Regions from separate parts of the Streptomyces sp. NPDC028331 genome, predicted to be linked through region 4. Evidence: riboswitches for the same ligand, from Rfam matches in the RefSeq annotation. Region 4 holds a riboswitch; each other region holds the start of a gene.

Region 1 (5,256 bases), on a different contig from region 4:
GGTGATGCTCGCGGCGAGGGTGTCGCTGCCGCCGAAGTTGAAGGACACCTTCGTGCCGGGGTGTTCCTTCTCGAACTCCTCGCCCAGGGCCGTGAAGCTCTCCTTGAGGGAGGCGGCGGCGAAGACGGTGACCGTGCCGGACGGCTTCGCGGACGACGGGGACGCCGAGGAGTCCGCCTTCGTACCCGCACCGGAGTCCGAGGAGCCGGACGAGGAGGAGCAGGCGCCCAGGGCCAGCAACGCGGCGGCTCCGGCACCGGCCGCCAGCAGCATCCGGCCGGTCCGACGCACGGAACGGGTCATCACGGGTCCACTCCCTCTGAACGTCCGGGAGGGACCACGCACCCCTCCGCGATGTGCCGATCATACCGACGCAGATGCCAACCGGAAGGGCCCTGTGCCATCGCATGAGCCGCGTGATCGGCCGACGAGGCTGGCAGGTGCGTTTGCGTGAGGGGCCGCGCGGGTGCCGTCGCCCGGGAGGTGGGCCGAGATCGACCCGGACTTCGGCCGTGCGCCCGTGCCGCCGGCGGCCGTCGTCGACGACGCCCCGCTCGACCGGTCCGGACCCCGGCTCGTGCTGCCCCAGGACCGATGCGGGGCGCGGTACGTCAGCGGCATCAGCGCGATACGGGTGGACGGCGGCTACGGCCCGTGGGCGTGAGCGCCCGACCGGCGGGGCCGCCGGGTCAGGCCCGGTCGATGTGGACGTTCGTCGACTTTACCCGGGCGGTGGCCTCCATACCGACTTCCAGGCCCAGTTCCTCCACGGCCTCCCGGGTCAGCAGGGAGACCAGGCGGTGGGGGCCCGCCTGGATCTCCACCTGGGCGGCCACGTCGCCCAGCTTCACGGCGGTGACGATGCCCGGGAAGGCGTTGCGGACCGAGGTGTACGAGGGCGCGTCCTCCTCACCGGTGCCGCCGCGCGCCAACTCCACCGAGAACGCCGCCAGGTCCCTGCCGTCGATGACCCGCCGCCCGCTCTCGTCGCGCCGGGTCGCCACCCGCCCCGCGTCCGCCCACCGCCGTGCGGTGTCCGGGCTCACCCCGAGCAGCCGGGCGGCCTGGCCGATTGTGTAGGACTGCATGCGCGCCACGATAGGCGCCCGCGCCACCGGCGCCGGGGCGGCCCCGAACGCCGATGACCGCTTCCGGCCGGTCGTGATCCGCACCGACGGCGTGGAGACCGACACCACGGAAGCCCCGAAAAGCGGTCGTCGCGCAGGCGTGCATGGCAGGATCCCACCCCATGGACGTGTCCTGGGCGGTACGGAGCCTGCGCGCGGCGGTGTTCGCCGTCGTGTGCGTGCTGCTCGCCGTCGGCGGACACACGCTGGCCACCGGCGCGGTGCCGCCGGTGTGGGTGGACGCGGCCGGGTTCCTGCCCGTGTTCACCGCCGCCGCCGCGCTCGCCGGGCGGGAGCGCTCGCTGACCGGCATCACCCTCGCCATGCTCCTCGTGCAGGGCGGGTTCCACCTCGGCTTCGCGGCGGCCGAGCCGACGCGGATGGCGATGAGCATGCCGGGCATGGCGCAGGGCATGCGCATGGCCGTCCCGCCGCACGCCATGACCTCGCACGCCGTCGCCGCGCACCTGGCCGCCGCCCTGCTGGCCTCCTGGTGCCTGCGGCGCGGCGAGGCCGCCCTGTGGTCGGTGCTGCGCAAGGCCGCCGCCCTCGTCCCGCGCCTCGCCGTCCGGTGGTGTACGGCACCGCTGCCCGCGTACGTCAGGCCGCCGCGCCCGTACGCCCGACGACGCCGCCTCCCGGGGCAGGCGCTGCTCCGCCACGCGCTGTACCGGCGCGGCCCGCCCCCGGCGGCCCCGTACACCGTCTGAACCCCCCAACACCGAACGCACGTACGGAGCTTGCCCACCCATGTCCCTGACGCGTACCACCCTGCGCCGCGCCACCACCGTCGCCGCGCTCGCCGCCGCCGGTGTCCTCACCACGGCCGGAGCCGCCTTCGCACACGTCACCGTCCACCCCGAGAGCTACCCCAAGGGCGCCACGGACGGCGTGCTCACCTTCCGGGTGCCCAATGAGGAGGACACCGCCGCGACCACCAAGGTGCAGGTCTTCCTGCCCACCGACCACCCGGTCCTGGGCGTGCTGGTCACCCCGCAGGACGGCTGGACGGCGCAGGTGACCACCACCAAGCTCAAGACACCGGTCAAGACGGACGACGGCACCATCACCGACGCGGTCTCCCAGATCACCTGGACCGGCGGCCGCATCCGGCACGGCCAGTACCAGGACTTCAACGTGGCCTTCGGTCAACTCCCGGACAACACGGACAAGTTGACGTTCAAGACGCTGCAGACCTACTCCGACGGAAACGTCGTCCGCTGGATCGAGGAGGCCCAGAAGGGGCAGGACGAGCCGGAGAACCCGGCGCCGGTGCTCAAGCTGACCGCCCAGGGCACGGCGGAGGGCGGCGGTTCCACCGCGGCTGAAGCCGGCACCGAGGAGAAGCCGAGCGCCGCCACGACGAAGGCCGCCGCCACCAGTGACTCCACCGCCCGGGGGCTCGGCATCGCCGGTCTGGTCGTCGGCGTGCTCGGGCTGGCCGCCGCGGGCTTCTCCCTCGCCCGCGGCCGCACCGCCGGATCCTCCGAATCCACCGGCTCCTCCGGCACCTCCGCGTCCGAGTGACCGGGGCCCCGCCCCGTCGGCGTCACCCGCCGTCGGCGGGGCGGGGGGCCCAGCGCTCCTCGACCTTCGCCAGCCGCCAGTACGCGAGGGCCGCCGCCCACACCACGACGAACAGCCCGACGATGACGAAGCCCACGTTGTCGAGGTCGAGCCCGGCGATCCAGCCCGTCACCGCGTCGTGCAGGTCGAGCTTGTCGTGCAGCACTCCGACCAGCTCGATCGTGCCGATCAGGAAGGCCACCGCGATCGACAGACCGGTGATGGTGAGGTTGTAGAACACCTTGCGCACCGGGTTGGAGAACGCCCACTGGTAGGCGAAGTTCATGAACGTGCCGTCGAGGGTGTCGAACAGGCTCATCCCGGCCGCGAACAGCAGCGGCAGGCACAGGACGGCGTACCAGGGCAGCCCGGCCGCCGCCCCGCTGCCCGCCATCACCATCAGCGTGACCTCGGTCGCCGTGTCGAAGCCCAGGCCGAACAGGAAACCGAGCGGGAACATCTGCCCGGGGCGGCTGATGGACCTGGTGAGGCGGCCCAGGATGCGGTTCATGAACCCCCGGGAGTCCAGGTGCTGTTCGAGCTCCGTCTCGTCGTACGCCCCCGCCCGCATCGCCCGGAACACCCGCAGGATGCCCACCAGCGCCACCAGGTTGAGGGCCGCGATGAGGTAGAGGAACGAGCCGGAGATCGTCGTGCCCAGCACCCCGAGCACCTGGTGCGTACGGGAGTCGTCGTTCATCAGCCGACCGGCCAGCCGGGTGCCCCCGGCGATCAGCGCGGCGAGCACCACCACCACGCTGGAGTGCCCGAGCGCGAACCAGAACCCGACCGACACCGGGCGCTTGCCGTCCGCCATCAGCTTGCGGGTGGTGTTGTCGATGGCGGCGATGTGGTCGGCGTCGAAGGCGTGCCGCATGCCCAGGGTGTAGGCGGTGACGCCGAGTCCGACGCCGAACGCCTTGGAGCCGACCTGGTAGTGCTCGGGCGCGACCAGCAGGAACAGCACCCCGAACGCCGCCACGTGCAGGGCCGCGACCACCGCCAGCAGTCCGGCGGTCCGCAGGGTGTCCTCGCGCCGCCAACGGAAGGAGGCGGCCTTGGGCAGGGCAGGGTCGGTCAGGGTCATGCGGTCACGCTCCAGCACCTCGTGGATCACTTCGTGAGATGCCGTGGCCGGTCTCCTGGCTGACGGATCACCGCGCCCGCCCCAACCTTCCCGGCCGACGTGCAGCCAGTGGCGCCACCCGCTGGAGGCGGGCGGCACGGGACGGGAACTCCCCGATCACAGTGGCGAGGGCCGCTCCGGCCTGAGCCCCTGGGGGCTTTCACCGGTCTTCCCGAACACCACGGCCCGCCCACCTTAGGGCCGGCCCCGGAACGCCTGCAAGACTGCACAGTTGCGCAGGTATTCCGGGGTATCGAAGATCACACAGCGGACCTGGGAGAATGTGCGCATGCATCTCGTCCCCGCCGACCGCGCCGGCAGGCGCACCATCGACGGCCACCGGGTCTGCGAGGCCATCGAGGCCATCGGCGCCCCCGAGGCCGTACGCACCTGGGCCGAACGCTTCTCGCTGCTGGCCGACCCCGGCCGGCTCGCCCTGCTGCTGGCCCTGCACCGGGCGGGCCCGCTCGCCGTCTCCGATCTCGCGGTGGCCACCGGCATGAACGACCCGGCCGTCTCGCAGGCGCTGCGGCTGCTGCGGACGGCCGAGGTGGTGACGGGTGAGAAGGAGGGGCGGATCGTCCGTTACCGGGTGACCGATCCCGTGGTGAACGAGCTGCTGAAGCAAGTCACCTGACGAACTCTCACCTCAACGCTCCCTCACCCCACCCTTGGTCCTCACTTCTTGGGTGAGGGCTTGGACTTGACCTTGTGCTGCGCCAGGTGGATGTCCTGGCTCGACAGCGTCAGCGGCGACCCGGTGAAGGCGCGCAGCCGGACCCGGGCGCCCTTCTTGGGGACGGCGAAGCCCTTGCCCGGCGCCTGGATCCGGTAGGTGGCGGTGGCGTGGGCACCGACGGACGACGGGCCCTGGAGCACCTTCCACCAAAGGCTCATGCCCTGGCCGGTGGTCACCATGAAGTGGGGCTGGACGGCGGAGTCACCGGTGTTGTCCACACGGACGGTGAGCGTCTTGACGGTCGCGGCCTTCCGGGTGGAGCCGATGGCCTGCATGCGCAGCGGCGGTTCCCCGGTCGCCGCGAGCGTCACGGCCAGCAGAGCCGGTACCACCAGGGCTCCGGCCAGCACCATGCGGGCCGTCCGCCGGCCGTGCAGCAGCCGCGGCTGCCAGGCGGTGGCGAACGCGGAGGACGGCACGGTGACGGCGGCCGCCAGCCACAGCGGCGTCATCAGCAGGTAGTAGCCGTCCTGCGAACGGGTCGCCAGGAAGAACGCGCACCAGGGCAGCACCGTCGCCGCCGGGCCCAGCCGCCGCACGAACAGCACGAACAGCGCCAGCAGACCCGCCAGCAGCAGCATGCTCGCGTGCGAGTACCAGCTCAGGCGGTCGCTGCCGTCGGTGAAGTACAGGGAGATGTCGACCAGGCCCTGGCCGTGGATGATGGCGCCCTGGGTGATCGGCAGCGCGATGCCCTC
Region 2 (5,256 bases), on a different contig from region 4:
CGCGACCCGGATGCTCGCCGCGTGGGTTCTGACGCTCCCGGCGGCCGGCCTGGTCGGCGCGGGCGCCGAACTCCTCACCAAGCAGGGCACCTGGGGCACGGCCACCACCGGCGTACTGCTGGTCGCCGGCGCCGGCGTCATCTGGACCCTGTCCCGCCGCAAGCCGGTCACGGTCGACAACGTCAACGACGTCGAGACGGAGCCCGCGGGTGTCGTCACCGCGGCGATCGCCGCGGTCATCCCGCCCCCGGCGGGTCCGGTCACCACGGCCGACGCCCCCGAGGTCACCGTCGAGGCGCCCGGCACCGTCGTGGCGGACACGGACGCCACCACCGACCTGCAGACCACCATCCCGGCCCCGGACTCCGGCACCTCCGCCGAGCCGGCTCCCGCCGCCACGGTTTAAGGAATCACCACTCATGAAGATCGACTGGGCAGCCCTCGGCTCCGTCTTCGGCGTCAGCCTCGCGGTCACCGTGGCCCTGGTGGGCCTGTTCACCCTGGGCGTCGTCGGCCTCACCAAGAAGGACTCGGCCCGGGGCGGCACGGCCGCCCTGGCGGCCACCGGCGCCTACGCCTGCTTCGCGGCGTGCGCGGCGGCGGTCGCGTACGGGATCCACCTGATCGTCGCCTGACGGCGGGAGCAGTCCGCAGTCGCCCCCGCAGCGGTGTGCTGCGGGGGCTTCTCACGTCCCCGGGCTCAAAGGGCCGCCCCCGCGGTCAAGGGGTCCGCGAGTCCCGTTGCCGGACGGCCGCCCTCGCCCGGCCCAGTACGCGCAGGCGCTCCGTGACCGGGGTGAGGCCCCACCACAGCCCCGCGCAGGTGGCGGCCGCGATGGTGACCACCAGCCAGACCAGGGCCCGCGCCGGGGTTCCGGGCACCAGCAGTGCCGCCAGCGCACCGATTCCGACCGCGAACATCCCCGTCGTCAGCGAGAAGAGCGCCAGCGGAGCCGCTGCCGCCAGCGAAGGGTGCGGCGCGTGGGGACCTCCCGCGCCGGACGAGAATTCCTTGGCCCTGTCCCCCATGCGGGTCCCTCCCGTCCTCCGGACGGTTCGCTCGGACGCCGTCCACTGCCGGGTTTCTCGAGTCCCGCCAGCAAAGCACACCCCGCCGGGCGGCGAAAGACGAGCACCGGGCCGGTGCGCCGTTTCGCGTCATGCGCCGGAACGCGCCCCCTGCGACCGCCACTTCGCCACGAAAGCACCGATTCGGGTGACTGACGTGATTTCAGCGGTGTGGAACTCAGCACACCGCAGCACCGCAGGTCAAGAGCAAGTTGACGGCTGTTCTGGGCGCGTGGTGGACTGCCGGAGCCAGTACGGCGGCAGGAGAGGAAGCCGGTGCGAGTCCGGCGCGGTCCCGCCACTGTCACCGGGGAAGAGGTCCCCGGGAGCCAGGAACTCTCGCCGCCGGTCTCGTCGAACCAGGGCGTGGACACCCTGAGTGAGGACATATCGCCATGCGCGGCTGCCGATTGAGGTTCTGTCACCGGGCCCTGACCGACCCCACGGTCGGCTGAGCCGATGGGTGCCGATCGCGTCTTCGCGTACGGCGCCGCCGCCGGACTCCTCGGTGACCTCCTGCTGGGCGATCCTCGCCGCGGGCATCCGGTCGCCGCGTTCGGGCGGGCGGCGGCGGCCGTGGAGCGGGTGCTGTGGCGGGACCACCGCGGCTGGGGCGCGCTGCACACCGCCGTGTGCGCCGGGGGCGCCGTGACGCTGGCGGCGCTCGCCTCGTCCGCCGTACGCCCCTCCCGTACCGCCGCCACGGCCCTGACCGCCGCCGCCACCTGGGCCGTGGTCGGAGGCACGTCGCTCGCCCGGGAGGCCCGGGCCATCGGGCGCGCCCTCGAAGCGGGGGACGTCGAGGCCGCGCGCGCCCGGCTGCCGCATCTGTGCGGGCGGGATCCGCAAGCGCTGGACGCGGACGGGATCGCCCGGGCGGTCGTCGAGTCCGTCGCCGAGAACACCTCCGACGCCGTCGTGGGCGCGCTCACCTGGGGAGCCGTCGCCGGGGTGCCCGGCCTCGCGGGTTTCCGCGCCGTCAACACGCTCGACGCCATGGTCGGCCACAAGTCGCCCCGCTACCGGCGCTACGGATGGGCCTCGGCCCGCCTCGACGACGTCGCGGGCTGGCCGGGGGCACGGCTCACCGCCATTCTCGCGGCACTGGCGGGCCCCGACCCGCGGGGCGCGGTGCGGGCCTGGCGTTCCGACGCCGCGAAGCACCCGAGCCCCAACGCAGGCCCCGTGGAGGCGTCGTTCGCGGGCGCCCTCGGCGTGCGGCTGGGCGGGACGCTCTCGTACGGGGGGCGCGTGGAGCACCGGCCCGTGCTCAACGCGGCGGGGCGCGCCGTCCGTACGGACGACATCGAGCGGGCCGTACGGCTCTCCCGGCGCGTGAGCGGGCTGGCGCTCGGCATCACGGTCGCCGGGCGCCTGGCGGCCCGAAGGCTTCTCGCGAAGGGACGGACGTCATGAGCGGCGGACTCCTCGTCGCCGGTACCACCTCCGACGCCGGCAAGTCCGTCGTCACCGCCGGGATCTGCCGCTGGCTCGTACGGCAGGGGGTCGAGGTCGCGCCGTTCAAGGCGCAGAACATGTCCCTCAACTCCTTCGTCACGCGCGAGGGCGCCGAGATCGGGCGGGCGCAGGCCATGCAGGCCCAGGCGTGCCGCATCGAGCCGACCGCGCTGATGAACCCCGTGCTGCTCAAGCCGGGCGGCGAGCAGAGCAGCCAGGTCGTGCTGCTGGGCAAACCGGTCGGCGAGCTGAGCGCGCGCGGGTACCACGGAGGGCGGCAGCAGCAGCTCCTCGGCACCGTGCTGGACTGCCTGGCCGAGCTGCGGGGCACGTATGACGCGGTGATCTGTGAGGGGGCCGGCAGTCCGGCGGAGATCAACCTGCGGCGTACCGACATCGTGAACATGGGGATCGCCCGCAACGCCAAGCTGCCCGTCCTCGTCGTCGGCGACATCGACCGCGGGGGTGTCTTCGCCTCCTTCTTCGGGACCGTCGCGCTGCTGTCGCCCGAGGACCAGGAACTCGTCGCCGGGTTCCTGGTGAACAAGTTCCGCGGGGACGTCAGCCTGCTGGAACCGGGCCTCGACATGCTGCGGGACCTCACCGGGCGGCGCACCTACGGCGTCCTGCCCTTCCGGCACGGGCTCGGGATCGACGAGGAGGACGGACTCAGGGTGTCCCTGCGGGGGGCGGTCCGCGAGTCCGAGGTGACCGCGCCCGTCGGCGAGGACGTGCTGCGCGTCGCCGTCTGCGCGATTCCCCTCATGTCGAACTTCACGGACGTGGACGCGCTGGCCGCCGAGCCGGGTGTGGTGGTCCGGTTCGTGGACCGGCCGGAGGAACTGGCGGACGCCGACCTCGTGGTGATCCCGGGGACCCGGGGCACCGTTCGCGCCCTGGAGTGGCTGCGCGAGCGCGGTCTCGCGGACGCCCTCGTCCGAAGGGCCGCGGAAGGGCGGCCGATCCTCGGCGTCTGCGGCGGCTTCCAGATCCTCGGCGAGCACATCGAGGACGAGGTGGAGAGCCGCAGGGGGCATGTGGACGGGCTCGGGGTGCTGCCCGTGCGGGTGCGGTTCGCGCGGGAGAAGACGCTGACCCGGCCGGCGGGGGAAGCCCTCGGCGAGCCCGTCGAGGGGTACGAGATCCATCACGGGGTCGCCGACATCACCGGCGGCACCCCCTTCCTGGACGGCTGCCGGGTCGGGCAGACCTGGGGCACCCACTGGCACGGCTCCCTGGAGTCGGACGGCTTCCGGCGGGCCTTCCTGCGCGAGGTGGCGGCCGCCGCGGGCCGCCGCTTCGTGCCGGCCGCCGACACCTCGTTCGCCGCGCTGCGCGAGGAGCAGCTCGACCGGCTCGGCGACCTGATCGAACAGCACGCGGACACGGACGCGCTGTGGCGGCTCATCGAGTCGGGCGCGCCGCAAGGACTGCCTTTCATCCCCCCGGGAGCGCCCGCATGAGCACAGTGTTGTTGTTGTCGACCGCCGACACCGATCTGCTGGCGGCCCGTGCCTCCGGCGCGCCCTACCGGATCGGCAACCCGACCCGGGTGGACGTCGCCGAGGAGCTTCCCGGGCTGATCGAGGGCGCGGACATCGCCGTCGTCCGTCTGCTGGGCGGCAAGCGCGCCTGGGAGGACGGGCTGGCCCGGCTGAAGGCGTCCGGCATCCCGACCGTGCTGCTCGGCGGGGAGGCCGTGCCCGACGCCGAGTTGATGGCGGAGTCGTCCGTACCGGCCGGGGTGGTGGCGGAGGCGCTGAAGTACCTCGTCGAGGGCGGCCCGGCCAACCTCACCGAACTCGCCCGGTTCCTGTCCGACACGGTGCTGCTGACCGGCGAGGGGTTCGACGGGCCGAGCAAGATGCCGGAGTACGGCCTCCACGGCGACCGCCCGTTCGCCGAGGGGCGCCCGACCGTCGGTGTGCTCTTCTACCGGGCCCACGAACTCAGCGGCAACACCGCCTTCGTGGACACCCTGTGCGAGGCGATCGAGGCGCAGGGCGCCAACGCCCTCCCGGTGTACTGCGGTTCGCTGCGCGGCGCCGACGACGGGCTGTACGAGATCCTGGGCCGGGCGGACGCCCTGGTGGCCACGGTCCTCGCGGCCGGCGGCACGCACGCCTCGCAGGCCTCGGCCGGCGGTGACGAGGAATCCTGGGACATCGGCGCGCTCGCCGAGATGGACATCCCCGTCCTGCAAGGGCTGTGCCTGACCTCCTCACGGGCCGCGTGGGAGGAGTCCGACGCCGCCCTGTCCCCCATGGACGCGGCGATGCAGGTCGCCATCCCGGAGTTCGACGGCCGTCTGATCACCGTGCCGTTCTCCTTCAAGGAGCAGGGCCCGGACGACGTCCCGGTGTACGTCGCCGACCCGGAGCGGGCCGCCCGGGTCGCCGGGATCGCCGTACGACACGCGCGGCTGAAGCACAAGCCGAACGCGGAGAAGAGGATCGCGCTCGTCTTCACCGCCTACCCGACCAAGCACTCGCGTGTCGGCAACGCCGTCGGCCTGGACACGCCCGCGTCGGCGGTACGCGTGCTGGACGCGCTGCGGGACGCGGGGTACGGCCTGACCGAGTACCCGGCGGGCGGTGACGAGCTGATCCACCGGCTCATCGAGGCGGGCGGTCACGACGTGGAGTGGCTGACCGAGGAGCAGTTGGCCGCCGCCCCCGCGCGGGTGCCGCTCGCCGACTACCGGGCGTGGTTCGACAAGCTCGACCCGGA
Region 3 (5,256 bases), on a different contig from region 4:
CCCTCTACGTCCCCCTGGACGGCCGGACCGTCCCCGTCACCGTGACCGACCCCGTGCTCTTCGACAAGGAGGGAACTCGCCGTGACGGTTGAGACGCCCACCCGCTTCAGCCCCCTGGCCGCATGGCACGACAGCTTCGCGCAGTTGCCGACCGGTCTGCAGGTGCGGGAACTGCCCTTCCTGACCCAGCTCACCCTGCGGGTGGAGCCCGGCAGTCCTGCGGCGAAGGCCGTCGAGGCCTGCCTCGACATCACGCTGCCGGGCCCGGTGCGCGCCGAGATGTCGGGCGACGTCAAGGCACTGTGGATGGGCCCGGACGAATGGCTGCTGGTGGCTCCCGACGGCCGGCGGCAGGACCTTCTCACTCGGCTGCGTTCGGCCATCGGTGAGGACGACTTCGCCACCGTCACCGACGTCTCCGCGCAGCGCACCACGCTGGCCCTGTCGGGGCACCTCGTCCGCAAGGTACTGGCGCACGGTTGTGCCATCGATCTGGATCCCCGGGTGACACCCGTCGGTTCCTGCCCGACCACGCTGCTGGCCCAGGCGCCGGTCACCCTCGTGGTGCGAGGAGAAGGAGCGTCCAGCGTCTGGCTGCTGGTGCGCGCCTCGTTCGCGTCCTACCTCGCCACCTGGCTGCTCGACGCCTGCACGGAGTACCGGGGAAGCACCGGATGAGCATCAGCGTCTTCGACATGTTCAAGGTCGGCATCGGCCCCTCCAGCTCCCACACCGTCGGCCCCATGCGTGCTGCGCACTCCTTCGCGTACGCCCTGGAGCAGGACGGCCTGCTGGAGGAGACGAGCCACGTACGTGTCGAGCTGTTCGGCTCGCTGGGCGCCACCGGGCACGGGCCGGCGGGCCAACCCGGGGTCGTCTTGCAGGGGCTCTGGCCGAACCCCGCGCAACGGCGCGGATTGCGGCAAAGGACCGGGCCCCGCCGCGATGGCGGGGCCCGGTCGCTCGTTCCCGGTACGCGGTCGCGGTCGGCCGGTCGGCCGCCGCCTCACTCCGGTCGCTCGTGCGGCGCCTTGTCCTCCGCGGGATAGAAGGCCGCGGGGAATTGGGGATCCGCGACCGTGAACGGCTGGAACCCGGCGTCCGCGATCGTCCGGTAGATGAACTCGGGGACGGACATGGCGAGCTGGTGCCACTGCTCACCGTATTCCAGCCATGCGACCAGCGGCCAGGTGGCGGGGTCGGCCGTGCTGTCGGCGAGCCAGTAGAACCTGCCCGCCGTCTCCGACCTGCCCCACATGATCAGGCCCTTGCCCTCGGCCGGCTGGTAGAGGGTGAACGGGCTGAAGTACCGGGCCATCCACTCCGGATCTCGCTCGGAGTCCTCGCGCAGACCCTGCCAGAAGCGCAGGCGGGAGTCCGTGCCCTCACCGCCGTGCAGGGCGAACAGATAGTAGGAGAACGATCCCGGCCCGACCGGTTGAGGCAGCGTCATTGTCGCCAACGAGGCATTCGGCTTGTCACACGTGTTTCTTCCGCAGACCATCGGTCACCCGCGGCCCGTCGGGGCTAGCCTCGATTCTCGTGATCGTATGGCTCAACGGCACCCACGGCGCCGGCAAGACGACGACCAGTGCGCTCGTGCAGCGGATGCTCCCGGACTCACGGGTGTTCGACGCCGAGAAAGTCGGCGAGACACTCATGGACATCAAGCCGGGACTGCCCGCGACGGACAACTTCCAGCACTGGCCGCCGTGGCGGCCCCTCGTGGTCGAGACCGCCCGACGCGTCCTCGACTACACCGGCGGCATCCTGGTGATGCCCATGACGATCCTGGTCGAGCAGTACTGGCGCGAGATCAGCTCGGGCCTTGCCCAGCACGCCATTCCCGTCCGGCACTTCGTCCTCCATGCCGACCAGGAGACCCTCCGCGGGCGCATCGCGCGCGACACCGTTCTTGGCCCCAACTCCCCGTTCCGTCTCCAATACCTCGAGCCCTACGCGGAGGCGGCCCGAACGTGGCTGCACGCCGAAGCGGAGGTCGTCGACACCACACACCTCACACCCGCCCAGGCTGCCCAGCAGATCGTAGAGGCCGTCAAGAGGTGAGAGAACGACCTTCCGGCGTCAAACCTCGTACATGACAACAAGCCTGCTATGTGGCCGGTCGGGCCGTGGGCGTCGACCAGTCCGGGGTTGATGCCGAGCTTGAAGCCGCCGGGCAGCGGCTTGCCCTCCCGACACCGCGTCGGTCCGGAAAGCGGCCGACGTGCTAGTGTGCGGCGGTCGGAAATCTGCATGGTCATGCAGGTTTTCCGGCAGCGCGTCAGGCAGCGAAGCCGGTGACGCCCGTGCCATGCGGGCCAGTCCGGCGCTGTCCCGCAACTGTGAGGGCCGCCTCAACCAGGGCCCAAGCCAGGTCGCCTCCTGCCGCGCTACGACATCGACCCTCGTGGGAAGGGCGATCCGTCTCCGTCGGCGCGCGTTCGACGCGGCCCGTCGACGGATTGGCTTCTTCCCGTGCTTTCGGGAGGAAGTGCCGCATGGCACACCAACCTGCTCGGCTTCGGCGACCTGTCCGGCTTCGGCCTCGTCGGCGCAAGCCGCTCGTCCACGCCCTGTCGGCGGCAACCGCCCTGATCGCGGCCGTGGCTTTCGTCGCCGGCTGCAGCTCCAAGAGCTCCGGCACCGCCGCGTCGACCGCTTCGGCATCCGGATCGTCCGCCGCCGCGTCGTTCCCCGTGACGGTGACTCCGGCGAACGGCAAGGTCACCGTCAAGAGCCGACCGCGGCGCATCGTGTCGCTCTCACCGACCGCGACCGAGGACCTGTACGCCATCGGCGCAGGCAAGCAGGTCGTCGCGGTGGACGCGAACTCCGACCATCCGGCCGGCGCGCCAGTCACCAGTCTCAGCGGACTGACCCCGAACATCGAGGCGATCGTGAAGTACGACCCGGACCTGGTCGTCGCCTCGCAGGATTCCGGCGGACTGGTCGCCGGACTGCGCAAGCTGGACGTGCCCGTGCTGATCGAGCCTGCGGCGGCGACAATCGACGACGCCTACCGCCAGATCGAGCAGCTCGGCCGGGCCACCGGCCACGCAGCGCAGGCCGCACGATCCGTCGCCGGTATGAAGTCCGCGATAGCCGCCACGGTCAAGCAGGCCGGCTCCGACCATGCGAACCTGAGCTACTACTGGGAGCTGGGTGCCAGCCCCTACTACTCGGTGACCTCCTCGACCTTCGTCGGACAGATAGCATCCCTGTTCGGCCTGAAGAACATCGCCGACAAGGCGGACAAGGCCTCCGACGGCGGATATCCCGAGCTGGCCCAGGAGTACATCGTCTCGGCGCAGCCGCAGTTGATATTCCTCTCGGACGGGTCGTCCGACGGCGGGCAGACCCCTGCGATCGTCGCGGCCCGGCCCGGCTGGTCGGGGATTCCGGCGGTGAAGAACAAGAGGATCATCAGCCTGGACGCTGACGTCGCCTCCCGCTGGGGCCCGCGTCTGCCCCAACTGGTCGCGCAGATCGCGCAGGCGGTCCAGAAGGCCTCCGCCCGGTGACGCGAGGCGGGCAGTGGCTGTGAGCAGGGTCGGAACGCGCTCTCGCACCGTGCGGGTCTACGGAATCGCGGTGGCTTTCCTCGCCGCCGCGGTGCTTGTCGGTGCGATGGCGGGGGCGGCGGCCGTCAGTCCGCTGGCGACGGCCACCGCGTTGCTGGACCGGGTGCCGTGGGTCCATCTGCCCTCGGGGCTCAGCCCGCTGGAGAGTGCCGTGCTCTTCCAGATCCGGCTGCCACGCGTGGTGCTCGCAGCGGTGGTCGGCGGCGCGCTCTCGCTCGCCGGCGCGGGCTACCAGGGCGTGTTCCGCAACCCCCTGGTCGACTCCTCGCTGCTGGGCGCGTCGGCGGGTGCCGGCCTCGGCGCGACGGTCGCCATCGTCTCCCTGGGCGGTACGGCACCGGCGGCCGTGCCCGTGGCCGCGTTCGTCGGGTCGCTGGCCGGGGTCACCATCGCCTACCTGGCCGGCGTGGCGGGCGGGCCGGGCACCTCGACACTCCTGCTCGCCGGACTGGCGGTCTCGATGTTCCTGACCGCCGTCCAGACCTACGTCCTCCAGCGCTCCAGCCAGGACATCCAGCAGGTCTACTCCTGGCTGCTGGGCTCCCTGTCCGCCGCCACATGGCACCAGACGGTGGAGATCCTGCCCTACACGGCGGCCGCCGTCGTGGTCGTGCTGCTGCACGGCCGCCATCTCGACGTGCTGTCCGTCGGCGACGAGGAGAGCCGCGCCCTCGGCATGCACCCGGGCCGCATCCGGCTGGCCGTCGTGGCCGCCTGCGCACTGGCCGCGGCGAGCGCCGTGGCGGTGAGCGGGCTGATCGGCTTCGTCGGGATCGTCGTTCCGCATGCGGTGCGCCGACTGGCCGGCGCCTCCTATCGGCTCGTCCTTCCGCTGTCCCTGCTGTTCGGCGCCGGATTCCTGGTCCTCGCCGACGCTCTGGCCCGCACCGTTGTGGCACCGGCCGAACTGCCCATCGGCGTCGTCACCGCACTGATCGGCTCTCCGGCATTCCTATGGATCCTGCGCTCCACCCGGTCGGTGCGCACATGAGCGAACTCGCCGGAAACGGGCTCGACGTGGCAGGGCTCGATGTCGACCTGGACCGCGCCCCGGTCGTGCGCGCGGTGTCCTTCGCCCTCGCCCCGGGCGGCTGGCTGGCGCTGATCGGCCCCAACGGGGCGGGCAAGTCGACGCTGCTCCGCGCCGTCGCCGGTCTGCTCCCCCATCGCGGCACGGTCGTCGTCGGCGGCACCGACGTCGGGCGCCTGCGCGCCCGGGAGAGGGCCCGGCTGATCGCCTACGTGCCGCAGGCACCCGTACTGCCGCCGGACATGACGGTCCAGGAGTACGTGCTGCTGGGCCGCACGCCCCACCTCGGCTACCTCGCGAGCCCCGGTGAACGCGACCGCCAGGCCGCGGCGCGCACGCTGGCCGCGCTCGACCTCACCCACCATGCCGCTCGCCGTCTGTCCGTGCTCTCCGGCGGCGAGCGGCAACGCGCCGCGCTCGCCCGGGCCCTGGCCCAGGAACCCCGGCTGCTGCTCCTCGACGAACCCACCTCCGCGCTCGACCTCGGACACCAGCAGCACGTTCTCGACCTCGTGGACGAGCTGCGCGGCACGCGGCGCCTGACCGTGGTCACCACGTTGCACGACCTCACCACGGCCGCACAGTACGCGGAGCGGTTGGTCCTGCTCGACAAGGGACGCGTCGCGGCGAGCGGCACGCCTG
Region 4 (5,256 bases):
TGGCAGGCCTCGCAGGACTCGGGGTTCTCAAGGGAGCAGGCGACCGCGTCGGGGTCGGCGACCTGCTGGACGGGGACGGTCTTCCGGGCCTGCGCCCGGCCCTGGGCGGCGCGGGCGATACGGGTCGCCGGGCGGGAGCGCAGGTAGTACGTCGTCTTCAGGCCCTGCTTCCAGGCGTACGCGTACATCGAGGAGAGCTTGCCGATGGTCGGCGTCTCCATGAACAGGTTCAGCGACTGGGCCTGGTCCAGGAACGGGGTGCGCGCGGCGGCCATGTCGATCAGGCCGCGCTGCGGGATCTCCCAGGCCGTGCGGTACAGCGCCCGTACGTCGGCCGGGATCCAGGCGAAGTCCTGCACCGAGCCGTTCGATTCGCGCAGCGCCTCACGGGTCCGGGCGTCCCACACGCCCAGCTCCTTCAGGTCCTTCACCAGGTAGGAGTTGACCTGCAGGAACTCCCCGGACAGTGTCTCGCGCTTGAACAGGTTGGAGACCTGCGGCTCGATGCACTCGTACGCGCCGGCGATCGAGGCGATGGTGGCGGTGGGGGCGATGGCCAGCAGCAGCGAGTTGCGCATGCCGACCGACGCGATCCGCTCCCGCAGTGCCGCCCAGCGCTCCGGCCAGGTGAACTCGACGCCGTAGTGGTCCGGGTGCAGCACACCGCGGGCCGTGCGGGTCTTCTCCCAGGCCGGCAACGGGCCGATGGGGGTCCCCCCTGCACCGGAGCTTGTCGTAGGTGCTTGGGGGCGCTCGGCGAGGTCCGCGGAGGCCTCGTACGCGGCGAGCATGATGCGCTCGGCGATCCGCGTGGACAGGGCCTTGGCCCCGGGGGAGTCGAAGGGCAGCCGGAGCTTGAAGAAGACGTCCTGCAGGCCCATCACGCCGAGGCCGACGGGACGCCACTTGGCGTTGGAGCGGGCCGCCTGCTCGGTCGGGTAGAAGTTGATGTCCACGACGCGGTCGAGGAAGGTGACGGCGGTGCGGACGGCGGCGTCCAGCCGCTCCCAGTCCATGTCGCCGTCGGCCGCGAACGCGCCGAGGTTGACGGACCCGAGGTTGCAGACCGCGGTCTCCCCGTCGTCCGTGACCTCCAGGATCTCCGTGCAGAGGTTGGAGGAGTGGATGACGTGGCCCGGCTCGGCCGTCTGGTTGGCGGTGCGGTTGGCGGCGTCCTTGAAGGTCATCCAGCCGTTGCCGGTCTGCGCGAGGGTGCGCATCATGCGGCCGTACAGGTCCCGGGCGGGGATCGTCTTCCTGGCGAGTCCCGCCGCCTCGGCCCTGCGGTAGGCGGCGTCGAACTCCTCGCCCCACAGGTCGACCAGCTCGGGCACGTCCGAGGGGGAGAACAGCGACCACTGCCCGTCGGCGTCGACCCGGCGCATGAACTCGTCCGGGATCCAGTGGGCCAGGTTCAGGTTGTGGGTGCGGCGGGCGTCCTCGCCGGTGTTGTCCCGCAGCTCCAGGAACTCCTCGATGTCCGAGTGCCAGGTCTCCAGGTAGACGGCGGCGGCACCCTTGCGCCGGCCGCCCTGGTTCACGGCGGCGACCGAGGCGTCGAGGGTCTTCAGGAACGGCACGATCCCGTTGGAGTGTCCGTTGGTGCCGCGGATCAGGGAGCCGCGGGAGCGGATGCGGGAGAAGGCGATGCCGATCCCGCCGGCGTGCTTGGAGAGGCGGGCGACCTGGTGGTAGCGCTCGTAGAGGGAGTCCAGCTCGTCCTTCGGGGAGTCGAGGAGGTAGCAGGACGACATCTGGGGGTGCCGGGTACCGGAGTTGAAGAGGGTGGGGGAGGAGGGGAGGTAGTCGAGGCGGCTCATGAGCCCGTACAGCGCGGCGACTTCGTCCACGGACCGGGGGCTGTCGTCCTCGGCGAGGCCGGAGGCGACGCGGAGCATGAAGTGCTGGGGCGTCTCGATGACCTTGCGGGTGATCGGGTGCCGCAGGAGGTAGCGGCTGTGCAGGGTGCGCAGGCCGAAGTAGCCGAAGCGGTCGTCGGCGTCCCCGTCGACGAGGGCGTCGAGACGGTCGGCGTGCAGGCGTACGAACGCGGCGGTGCGGTCCGCGATGAGCCCTTCCCGGTGGCCGACGGCGATGGACCCGGTGAACGACGTGACGCCCTGGGAGGCGGCCTCGGCGCGGATGCCGATGGTCAGCAGGCGGGCGGCCAGCTTCGAGTAGGCGGGGTCCTCGGAGATGAGGCCGGCGGCCGCCTCCGTGGCCAGCTCGCGCAGCTCGGCCTCGTCGGCGCGGGCGGACCGGCCGCGCAGCGCGGCGGCGGCCACCCGGCCGGGGTCGGCGTCGGGGAGGTCGGCGGTGAGCTCGGTCAGGGTCCGCAGCAGCGCGGCACCGGGACCGTCGGTTTCTACGCCCGCGGCTGAAGCCGGATCGGCTGGCGCGATGGTCACGTGGGGCTCTCCCTCGCTCGGCAGGGGGCCCGGTGGAGGGCAGGGGGCAGCTCACGAGCGCACGCGGCGTCGCGTCCACCGGCCCATTCCACGAGGCCCGGACGTCAGGCACCCGGACCGGACGGCCGGGCGCACTGTCGGCAGGTCCTCGGACTGACGCTCGTACGACGGTATGCGGGCATACGTGTACGAGTACACCGTTGCGGGACAGTTCCGGATTCGCACCGGATTCCCCTGCGGCGACAGCGAGCATGAGCATACATCTTGTGCCGGGTCGCGGCGCCACCCCCAGATGTTGTGTCGCAGCGTTGTCAGAGTGCCAACTCGTAGGTGAGCAGAGTGATGTCGTCGAGATCGGGGAGAGGATTCCAGTCCCGCTCGGGTGTACGGACGAAGCCCAGACGTTTGTAGATGCGGTGGGCGGTGCGCATGGTGGACTGGGTCGACAGGACGATCCGTACACAGCCGTCCGTGGCCCGCGCGCGGTCGACGCAGGCCCGGACGAGGGCCTCCCCGACGCCCCGGCCGCGCGCGGCGTGCGCCACCGCGAGCATCCGTATCTCGGCCTCCCCCGGTCCGGCGATGTCGGCCATGGGGCCGCCGGCCGGTACGAAGGTGACGCCGCCGAGCACACTCCCGTCCGCCACCGCCACCAGTACCTCTGCCGCGGCCGCCCGCCGTGCCACGTCCTTCAGTTCGCCGAGGTAGGCGTCGCTCTCGCCGAAGTCGAGCAGGCCGTCCCGGAGGTAGGCCCGGGCGGTGATCTCGCCGAGCGTGTCGTACTCGTCCCGGGCCGCCCGCCGGATGGTGAAGTCCATGGGCCGAGTGTGCCGGACGGGTACGACAACGGGCCGCCGGATTTCCTCCGACGGCCCGCTGACCCGCGTGCGACGTGGACTCAGTGCGAGGCGCCCGCCGTGGCCGGCGGCAGCTCCACCTGCACCCCCGGGTCGCCCGCGTCCGCCGTGTAGTCCTCCGGCTTCGTCTCGTCGATGCCCTCGGGGGCCTTGAACGCCCTCAGGGCGAAGGTCAGGACCACCGCCACCGCCACGTTCAGGACGAAGGCCGTGAGGCCGATGTAGCCCATCTCGCCGATGCCCGGGATCATCGCGTTGGACCCGCCGAAGTGCTTCTGGGCCGGGTTGGTCGGGGAAGCGACGTCGTATGCGGCGACCGTGCCGTAGACCATGCCCACCGCCCAGCCCGCCAGCAGCGCCCAGCGGTGGAACCAGCGCGTGAACAGGCCGCCGACCAGAGCGGGGAAGGTCTGCAGGATCCAGATGCCGCCCAGCAGCTGGAAGTTGATGGCGACGGTCTTGTCCATCGTCAGGACGAAGACGAGCGCGCCCACCTTCACCAGCAGCGACACGATCTTGGAGACCCGGGTCTCCTCCTTGGCCGTGGCGTTCGGCTTGATGAAGTCCTTGTAGATGTTGCGCGTGAAGAGGTTCGCGGCGGCGATCGACATGATCGCCGCGGGCACCAGAGCGCCGATGCCGATCGCCGCGAAGGCCACGCCCGTGAACCAGTCCGGGAACATGTCCTCGAACAGCTGCGGAATCGCCAGCTGCCCGTTCTTCACCTTCACGCCCGCGGCGATCGCCATGAAGCCGAGCAGCGCCAGCAGGCCCAGCATCAGCGAGTACAGCGGCAGGATCGTGGTGTTGCGGCGGATCACCTCACGGCTGCGTGAGGACAGCGTCGCGGTGATCGAGTGCGGGTACATGAACAGCGCGAGCGCCGATCCGAGTGCCAGCGTCCCGTACGTCCACTGGGTCGCCTCGGCCGGAGCCAGCGCGCCGCGCGGCTTGCCGGTCACCGGGTTGACCTGCGCGAACGCGTGACCCGCCTTCGCGAAGACGTCGTCGAAGCCGCCCAGCTTGATCGGGATGTAGATGATCGCGACCGCGATGACGATGTAGATCAGCGCGTCCTTCACGAACGCGATCAGCGCGGGCGCCCTCAGCCCCGACGAGTACGTGTACGCGGCCAGGACACCGAAGGCGATCAGCAGCGGCAGGTCCTTCACGAACCAGTTGGTGTTCTCGCCGCCGCCCACGCCCATCACGTCAAGCACGGCCTGGATGCCCACCAGTTGCAGCGCGATGTACGGCATCGTCGCCAGGATGCCGGTGAGCGCCACCGCCAGCGAAAGGCCCTTCGAACCGAACCGGCCGCGCACGAAGTCCGAGGTGGTGACGTACCCGTGCCGGTGCGAGACGGACCACAGGCGCGGCAGGAAGGTGAAGATCAGCGGGTACACGAGGATGGTGTAGGGCACCGCGAAGAAGCCCGAGGCGCCCGCCGCGTAGATCGCCGCCGGCACGGCCACGAACGTGTAGGCCGTGTACAGGTCTCCGCCCAGCAGGAACCAGGTGATCCAGGTGCCGAAGGACCGGCCGCCGAGCCCCCATTCGTCGAGACTGTGCTCGTTCTCGGCCCTGCGCCAGCGCGCCGCCAGGAAGCCCATGACGGTGACGGCCAGGAAGAAGAAGATGAAGACGCCGAGCGCGACGCCGTTCACGCCGTCCTTCACTGCGACGCACCCCCCTTCTGGCCCGCGCGGGAGCGCTGGTCACGCTGCCACAGCTTGTACGCGAACATCGTCAGCGCCGTGGAGATGAGCACCCACAGCATCTGGTACCAGTAGAAGAACGGGATGCCGATGAACGTCGGGTCCGTCTTGGCGTACGAGCCGACCCACAGCATCGCGACGAAGGGTGCTACGAGGCAGAGGGCGATGACGACGCGTACCGGCGTCACCACCGCCGCTCTGGCTGCATCTGGCTGATCGGACATGCGGCTCCGTCCCCTCACTGGTCACCTGTGTGCCTGTGTAATGCGCAGG

The links. A riboswitch is a leader RNA that binds a small molecule or an ion and turns the genes downstream of it on or off. The one in region 4 is predicted to bind cobalamin.
Region 1: another riboswitch for cobalamin. It lies ahead of nicT (Nickel transporter NicT); the one in region 4 lies ahead of ACZ4SW_RS24890 (ribonucleoside-diphosphate reductase subunit alpha).
Region 2: another riboswitch for cobalamin. It lies ahead of ACZ4SW_RS04310 (cobalamin biosynthesis protein); the one in region 4 lies ahead of ACZ4SW_RS24890 (ribonucleoside-diphosphate reductase subunit alpha).
Region 3: another riboswitch for cobalamin. It lies ahead of ACZ4SW_RS27810 (ABC transporter substrate-binding protein); the one in region 4 lies ahead of ACZ4SW_RS24890 (ribonucleoside-diphosphate reductase subunit alpha).

Annotation. Positions count from the first base shown of each region.
Region 1 is NZ_JBVHTR010000009.1:74,320-79,575, reverse strand. Features, by position in the region: gene modA (molybdate ABC transporter substrate-binding protein) at 1-303, opposite strand, end outside; partial or broken gene ACZ4SW_RS15650 (hypothetical protein) at 485-664, shown strand; gene ACZ4SW_RS15645 (TOBE domain-containing protein) at 690-1,088, opposite strand; gene ACZ4SW_RS15640 (hypothetical protein) at 1,250-1,837, shown strand; gene ACZ4SW_RS15635 (YcnI family copper-binding membrane protein) at 1,878-2,654, shown strand; gene nicT (Nickel transporter NicT) at 2,677-3,780, opposite strand; cobalamin riboswitch at 3,809-4,018, opposite strand; gene ACZ4SW_RS15625 (ArsR/SmtB family transcription factor) at 4,109-4,456, shown strand; gene ACZ4SW_RS15620 (hypothetical protein) at 4,498-5,256, opposite strand, start outside.
Region 2 is NZ_JBVHTR010000003.1:51,591-56,846, forward strand. Features, by position in the region: gene ACZ4SW_RS04295 (inorganic phosphate transporter) at 1-406, shown strand, start outside; gene ACZ4SW_RS04300 (hypothetical protein) at 420-635, shown strand; gene ACZ4SW_RS04305 (hypothetical protein) at 721-1,029, opposite strand; cobalamin riboswitch at 1,287-1,427, shown strand; gene ACZ4SW_RS04310 (cobalamin biosynthesis protein) at 1,528-2,484, shown strand; gene ACZ4SW_RS04315 (cobyric acid synthase) at 2,481-3,989, shown strand; gene cobN (cobaltochelatase subunit CobN) at 3,986-5,256, shown strand, end outside.
Region 3 is NZ_JBVHTR010000022.1:16,046-21,301, reverse strand. Features, by position in the region: partial or broken gene ACZ4SW_RS27835 (sarcosine oxidase subunit delta family protein) at 1-92, shown strand, start outside; gene ACZ4SW_RS27830 (sarcosine oxidase subunit gamma) at 82-678, shown strand; partial or broken gene ACZ4SW_RS27825 (serine dehydratase beta chain) at 675-890, shown strand; gene ACZ4SW_RS27820 (hypothetical protein) at 1,007-1,453, opposite strand; gene ACZ4SW_RS27815 (AAA family ATPase) at 1,543-2,067, shown strand; cobalamin riboswitch at 2,250-2,403, shown strand; gene ACZ4SW_RS27810 (ABC transporter substrate-binding protein) at 2,607-3,524, shown strand; gene ACZ4SW_RS27805 (FecCD family ABC transporter permease) at 3,595-4,575, shown strand; gene ACZ4SW_RS27800 (ABC transporter ATP-binding protein) at 4,572-5,256, shown strand, end outside.
Region 4 is NZ_JBVHTR010000018.1:6,226-11,481, reverse strand. Features, by position in the region: gene ACZ4SW_RS24890 (ribonucleoside-diphosphate reductase subunit alpha) at 1-2,408, opposite strand, end outside; cobalamin riboswitch at 2,531-2,667, opposite strand; gene ACZ4SW_RS24885 (GNAT family N-acetyltransferase) at 2,720-3,226, opposite strand; gene mctP (monocarboxylate uptake permease MctP) at 3,307-4,944, opposite strand; gene ACZ4SW_RS24875 (DUF3311 domain-containing protein) at 4,941-5,207, opposite strand.